DNA from 2 places in the Exiguobacterium sp. 17-1 genome. Region 2 is predicted to be linked to the other one. Evidence: riboswitches for the same ligand, from Rfam matches in the RefSeq annotation. Region 2 holds a riboswitch; the other holds the start of a gene.

Region 1 (3,426 bases), on a different contig from region 2:
TGAGCGATTGCTGCGACGGTCCGTTCGATGTCAGCTTGGGCGATCGTATATGAGATGCTGATCTCTGATGTTGTAACCTGATAAAACGTGATGTTTTCGGCCCGGAAAATCGCAAATAATTTCGAAGCGACGCCGGTTGCATCCCGCATGCCGATTCCGACGACCGATAATTTGGCATGTTGGTTATGACGATCGACTTTGACGGTCGGGAAACGATTGATGATATCCTGCAAAGCCTCTTCCAAAAACTCTTCTTCGTCTAACGGACAAGAGAAGGAAAGGAAGATGTCACTGTCAAACGTCGTCTGACTGATCATATCAATGTTGACGTGGCGACCTGACAACAGTTCAAAGATATCCGCGACCGCTGAATTCGTCTGTGGAACGTGTTTGATTGATACCGTCAGGACGTTTTTCGTCACACTGACACTCGTTACTGCTTTCTGTTCCATCGTTTCCGTTGCCTCCATAATCCAAGTCCCTCTTTTCGATTCTAGTGTTTTTCCGACGAAGATGTGGACGCCGTATTTTTTACCGAGTTCGACACTGCGCATCTCCATGACTTTTGAGCCAAGAGCACTCATTTCCATCATCTCATCGTATGAAATGTGCGGAATCGGCTGCGCTGCAGCATGAATCCGTGGATCTGCCGTATAGACACCGTCAACATCCGTATAGATCTCACAACGTTTATCAAGGACGGCTGCTAAGGCAACGGCTGTCGTATCTGATCCGCCGCGTCCGAGCGTCGTGACATCCCCCAGTTCATTGACCCCTTGGAAACCGGCGACGATGATCACATCGTAGGTTTCAAGTTTTTTCCGGAGCAGTTCACCGTCGATTTGTTTGATTTTACTTTTCGTATGCAGCCCCATCGTACTGATGCCGGCTTGGGCTCCCGTTTGCGACAAGGCTTTTGTCCCGAGTGAATTCAGCGCGATGCTGAGTAACGAAATCGTCTGTTCTTCTCCGATTGCAAGCAGACGATCAAGTTCGCGCCGTTCCGGCCGGTCCGTAATGGCTTGGGCTTGCGCAATCAATGAATCCGTCATTTTTCCCATCGCTGACACGACGACGACTAATTTCTCCCCTTGATCCGTCCGATTCTTCAAATAATTCGCAATTGACTGAATCTGTTCGACAGTCGCAACCGAACTACCACCAAATTTAAGTACAGTTGTCACAATCCTATCTCCTTTTGTCCCGAAACAGAAAAAAACGACGGGCCGGTAGGAGCGTTCCTACGGCCCGTCGTTATCACGATCGGACAAACGATGACAGTGTCATTCGTTCTTTTACGTAAGATAGCGCTCCGAAACGTGGGTTTCGGCAGTACAACGGATCTTAACCGTTGTACCAGCAATCAAGAAAAAGCATTTTCCTGTTCACTTCGGCGGATTTCCCCTTTCACATCACTTGGCATGCTTGCCTTTATAAGTGTTGCTACTGATGTCATCCGCGCCTCTATCTGTCGGTTGTTAGTTACAGTTATAGCAAACATTTTTTGTTAAATCCAGTGATTTGCCAAACTTTTTTTGAATTTTATAATTTTCCAAGGTACTTCTTTGCTAATGTGAGTTGTTCCCGGACGGCTGTAAAACCGGTCCCGCCGTAGCTTCCCCGTCGTGCGACGGCTTGAACCGGATCGAGCAACGGATAGACATCTTCCGCAATGACCGGATGGAACGTCTGATACGTCGACAGCGTCAAATCTTTTAAGAAACATCCGCTCTGCACACAATGTAAGACGGCTTTCCCGACGATTTCATGCGCTTCCCGGAACGGAATCCCTTTTGTGACCAGATAATCTGCCAGTTCCGTTGCATTCGAGAAGTCTTGCATCGTCGCCTTCTTGAGCGCTTCTGTCTTAAACGTAGCGGATTCGATCATCCCTGTAAAAATTTGAACGGATTGCAACACCGTATCAGCGGTATCAAAGACACCTTCTTTATCTTCCTGCATATCTTTATTGTAGGCGAGCGGCAGAGCCTTCATCGTCGTCAGAAAGCCCATCAGGTTACCATAGACACGTCCTGTTTTACCACGAATCAGTTCTGCAAAATCCGGATTTTTTTTCTGCGGCATCATACTCGATCCCGTTGAAAACGCATCGGATAATTCGATGAATGAAAACTCCTGCGAAGCCCAGATGATGATTTCTTCGCAAAAGCGTGACAAGTGCATCATCACGGTTGAGGCGATACCGAGATACTCGATGACGAAGTCCCGGTCCGAGACCGCATCCAGACTATTCGGATAGACCTGTTCAAAACCAAGCAGCTCAGCTGACTTGAACCGGTCAATCGGGAAAGTCGTTCCCGCCAGTGCCCCGGCACCGAGCGGCGACATCCGGATCCGCTTTAAGTTATCCGTCAATCGATCGGCATCCCGTTCAAACATCCAAAAGTAAGCAAGCAGATGGTGCGCCAGTGAAATCGGCTGCGCCCGTTGCAGATGGGTGTAACCCGGCATGACCGTCTCGACATGTTGCTCCGCTTGTTCCGTAATGACGGATTGCAGGTTACGGATGCTGGTCAGGAGTTCGAGAACATGTTGCTCCATCCAAAGATGAAGATCGGTCGCAACCTGATCGTTTCGACTGCGGGCTGTGTGCAGCTTCCCGGCAACGGGACCAATCTGTTCCGTCAGCAACCGCTCAAGATTCATATGGATGTCTTCGTCAACCGTCGTGTAGACGTGCTGATCGAGTGTCGTTTGTAACTGTTTCAGCCCGGCTTCGATTTGTTGCCACTCGGTTTTCTCAAGAATTCCTTGTTCATGCAACATCTGTGCATGAGCCAGGCTGCCTTGCAAATCAACGGCTGCTAATTTCTGATCAAATGAAATCGATGCCCCGAAGGCCTCCGCTTGAGCGGAAGCACTTTCCGTAAAACGTCCGCCCCATAGTTTCGTCATTTTTTCACGCCTTCCTGACGATGGACACTGGCATGTGTCGCAATCGCAAGACCATGCAATTTAATGAATCCTTTCGCTGCTTCGTGATCAAAGGCATCTTCTTTTGTGTAGGTCGCGAGTTTTTCGTCGTAGAGCGAAACGGCTGACTGACGTCCTGTGACGGTTGCGTTTCCTTTATAGAGTTTGACACGGACTTCGCCGCTCACGTCCTGTTGCGTTGCCGTCAAGAAGGCTTTGAGGCCTTTTGTCAGCGGTGCATGGAATAATCCGTTGTAAATCGTTTCTGCATATTGTTTGCTGAGAATCGGTTTAAAGTGGGCAACATCTTTTGTCAATGTGATGGTCTCAAGAGCTGCATGTGCTTTGAGTAAGACCGTTGCACCCGGGCACTCATAGACTTCACGTGACTTGATCCCGACCAAACGGTTCTCGACATGGTCAATCCGTCCGACGCCGTGTGCACCGGCGATAATATTCAGTTCGGTAATCAATTTTGCCAGTGGATACGCT
Region 2 (3,426 bases):
CTGCGAGGAACGCGGCATAGTTTTGACCTACGATGACAAGGAAACAAAGTCCGAAGGCAAAGAGCGGTCCAAACGGGAAAGCAGGTGCAACGTATGGCAGGTCGCTTAACGAATGACCTTGCGCGAGGAACCCTTTACGGAAACGGTAATGGCTGATGGCGATTCCGAGCCACGCGATGAAGCCGGTCATACCGGAAGCATTCAACAACCACAGGTAGACTTGACCGCCAAACATCGAAGTCAGGAAGCAAAGTGCGCCGATTGCGCCTGTTGCGAGCAAGGCATTACGGGGTACACCGTTTTTCGAGACTTGTGCGAATAATTTCGGGGCATCACCTTGGCGTGCCAATGTATACAGCATCCGTGTCGATGCGTACATCCCAGAGTTTCCTGCTGATAAAACAGACGTCAAGATGACGGCGTTCATCAAGGCTGCCGAGAAAGCGAGACCGGCTTTTTCAAAGACGAGTGTAAACGGGCTGACTGCTACATCGGTAATATCGTTTGAAACCAGGTTCGGACTTGTATACGGAATCAACATTCCGATGACAAAAATCGCAAACACATAAAAGAGAAGAATCCGCCAAAAGACTTGTTTAACAGCTTTCGGGACATTTTTTTCCGGATCTTCTGATTCACCTGCCGCGATTCCGACAAGTTCTGTTCCCTGAAAACTGAAACCGGCAACTAAGATGATACCGATGACGGCTGGAATGCCTCCGACGAACGGTGCGTCACCTAGTGCAAAGTTTTTAAAGCCGACCGGTGCTTCTGATGTGAAGACACCAAAGATCATGGCGACTCCGACAATCAAGAAGATAATGACTGTGACAACTTTAATCATGGCGAACCAGTATTCTGCTTCACCAAATCCTTTAACGGAGAAGTAGTTCAAACCAATCATCAGTAACAAGAAGATGGCGCTGAAATAAAAACCTGGAACATCAGGGAACCAGTATGTCATGACGATTTGTGCTGCAACGAGTTCAACGGCAATCGTCACTGCCCAGTTGTACCAGTAGTTCCAACCTAACGCAAAACCAAACGACGGATCAACGAATTTTGCACCGTATGTGGAAAATGAACCGGCGACCGGCATATAAGCTGCCATCTCACCAAGACTTGTCATTAAAAAGTACACCATTAATCCGACGACGGCATACGACAACAAGGCACCGCCCGGACCGGCAGCGGCAACAGATGCACCGGATGCGATGAAGAGTCCGGTTCCGATAGCACCGCCAATCGCAATCATCGACATGTGACGGGCTTGCAGGCCACGTTTTAATCCTTCTTCGGTTGAATCGAGTTTTCTTTGGGGTTGTAAAGTATTCATCTTATTCGCTTCTCTCTTTTTTAAATTTTTGAGAGGACACTTTTTGAATCAAAAAAAACAAAAAGCGCCCTCACCTTCCAGAAGGAAGATGAGAACGCAACATAGTAAAAGGATGCGCCCCATTCTACCGTCGTGAAAGATAGCTCCCCACAAGTCATATCTGACCTGTGACAGTATTAGACCTGTTCGATCTAATCCCAATCGATCATCTTCAAAGCGATGATTGATTTCGGCAATTCTTCCTTTTCAATCACCTCATCTGCCGCTTGACGACATCCGTGACTGTACTTATAAGAACTGCAACCTCCATCCCACTGGTTGAGTGAGAACTAATTAAGTTAATTATAATTTCGTTATTACATCGTCATATTACACAAAACGTCTTTAAATTGTCAATTCTTTTTTTGAAACACCCTCTATTCATGGTAAAATTCCGTAATTTTTAGTACACTAAACTATAGAAGTTAACCGAGAGAAAGGATGTTGCTTGAATGCCACAAGAACGTGATCAACTGACCTATCGATTAGAGGAACAAATGCGGGTCATTCTCCGGACATTACGCCGTGAACTCAACCGACTATTTGAAGGAACCGCGACGCGGAGTGAATTTTTCATTTTGCGCAGTCTGTCCGAAAATGGTCCCCAACGTCCGACTCTACTCGCAGAACAGTTTGAGCTTGCGACAAGTCAGGTAACAGCTTTGACTGATCGTCTGTTCAAAGCCGGATTCGTCACACGGACGCGCTCGACAGACGACAGAAGATCGATTGTTTTAGCATTGACGGACGAAGGCGAAGCCGCTTTCCGCGAACTTGAAGTCGTACGCCGTAAATATCTCCAAGACCGTTTTGGTACACTTACGGAAGAAGAACTCCATGCGATGGTTCATGTCTTCGATAAGATCCTTTTAACGATGGATGAAGAGGCGATTTCTTCCTAAAAATTATTTTCAAAAAAATATTTATTTTTCCTCTGACAAAGTTCACTTGACTGTGTACTTTGTCTTTTTTGTCGACTTATCATGTTTCTCTAAACATTTTTCCATTTCTTGCCGTTAGTAAAATGAGTATACTGGAAATATGTTACGGAAATGCGTTTACGAGGAGCTGGGAGGATTTGTTGTCCATCATGAATAATTTCATCATCAATTTTTGTCTACTGTTCACAACGATCACTCTTTTGTTTCTACCCTTTCGAAACCAACCGAGGATCACCCCTAAAACACATGTAAAAACGCGACTTTTCTTAGGAGGAGCAGCCGGTCTCATCGCTGTTCTCTTGATGTTCAACAGCATTCAGATCGATGTAGCGCGGGTTGACTTACGGATTATCCCGGTCGCCATCGCTATGATGTTCGGTGGATTACCGAGCGCCATCGTAACCGGTCTGATGATCATCGGAACTCGTTTTGCGATCACACCGCTCGACCAAATCGATGCGGCGATTCTTTCGGCGATCGTCATCAGCCTGTTCATCCTCACGATTAGTGTCGTCAGACGCTACGTCCACATGACATTTTGGAATTTTGAGTTGATGATTGGCATCGGAATCTTGTGTTCTTTACCCGCCATCTATCTGTTGACCCATAGTTGGTCGACATTCTTTAAAGTATCGGTGGCATATATCTTCTTTAATTTGATTGCTGGTTTTGTAACCTATCATTTATTGACAGAACTCCGTCGCCACTTTGAGAACATTCAGTATCAACAAAAACTCGCGATGACGGATGCCTTGACCGGTCTCGCCAACCGGCGCCGGCTGGATGACTCCTTATCCCTTGTCGGATCTGCGGAAGACGGCTATTCCCTCGTCTTGATTGATATCGACTTCTTTAAACATGTCAACGATACATATGGTCACGATGCAGGCGATGATGTCTTGCGCCAACTCGGTACGACTCTTGCTTCTCTCGCCCGTCCGGACGATTTAGTCGGTCGGTATGGCGGTGAAGAGTTTTTAATCATCTTGCCGGATACGTCCGTTGATGAAGCGAAAAAAATCTCCGAGCTCGCCCGGATGACTGTCGCCCGGAATCTTTTCCCGACGACAGCGGTTCCTGATTTACAAATTACGATTTCCCTTGGTATCG

Evidence for each region. Region 2 has a riboswitch for lysine ahead of MUN34_RS11365 (amino acid permease). Riboswitches for the same ligand answer to the same signal wherever they lie in the genome.
Region 1: it holds a riboswitch for lysine, as region 2 does, so the genes downstream of both, MUN34_RS14140 (aspartate kinase) here and MUN34_RS11365 (amino acid permease) in region 2, are expected to answer to the same signal.

Annotation. Positions count from the first base shown of each region.
Region 1 is NZ_JALIGJ010000006.1:43,201-46,626, reverse strand. Features, by position in the region: gene MUN34_RS14140 (aspartate kinase) at 1-1,184, opposite strand, end outside; lysine riboswitch at 1,298-1,475, opposite strand; gene argH (argininosuccinate lyase) at 1,543-2,916, opposite strand; gene MUN34_RS14130 (argininosuccinate synthase) at 2,913-3,426, opposite strand, start outside.
Region 2 is NZ_JALIGJ010000004.1:64,664-68,089, reverse strand. Features, by position in the region: gene MUN34_RS11365 (amino acid permease) at 1-1,336, opposite strand, end outside; lysine riboswitch at 1,469-1,653, opposite strand; gene MUN34_RS11360 (MarR family winged helix-turn-helix transcriptional regulator) at 1,828-2,277, shown strand; gene MUN34_RS11355 (diguanylate cyclase) at 2,466-3,426, shown strand, end outside.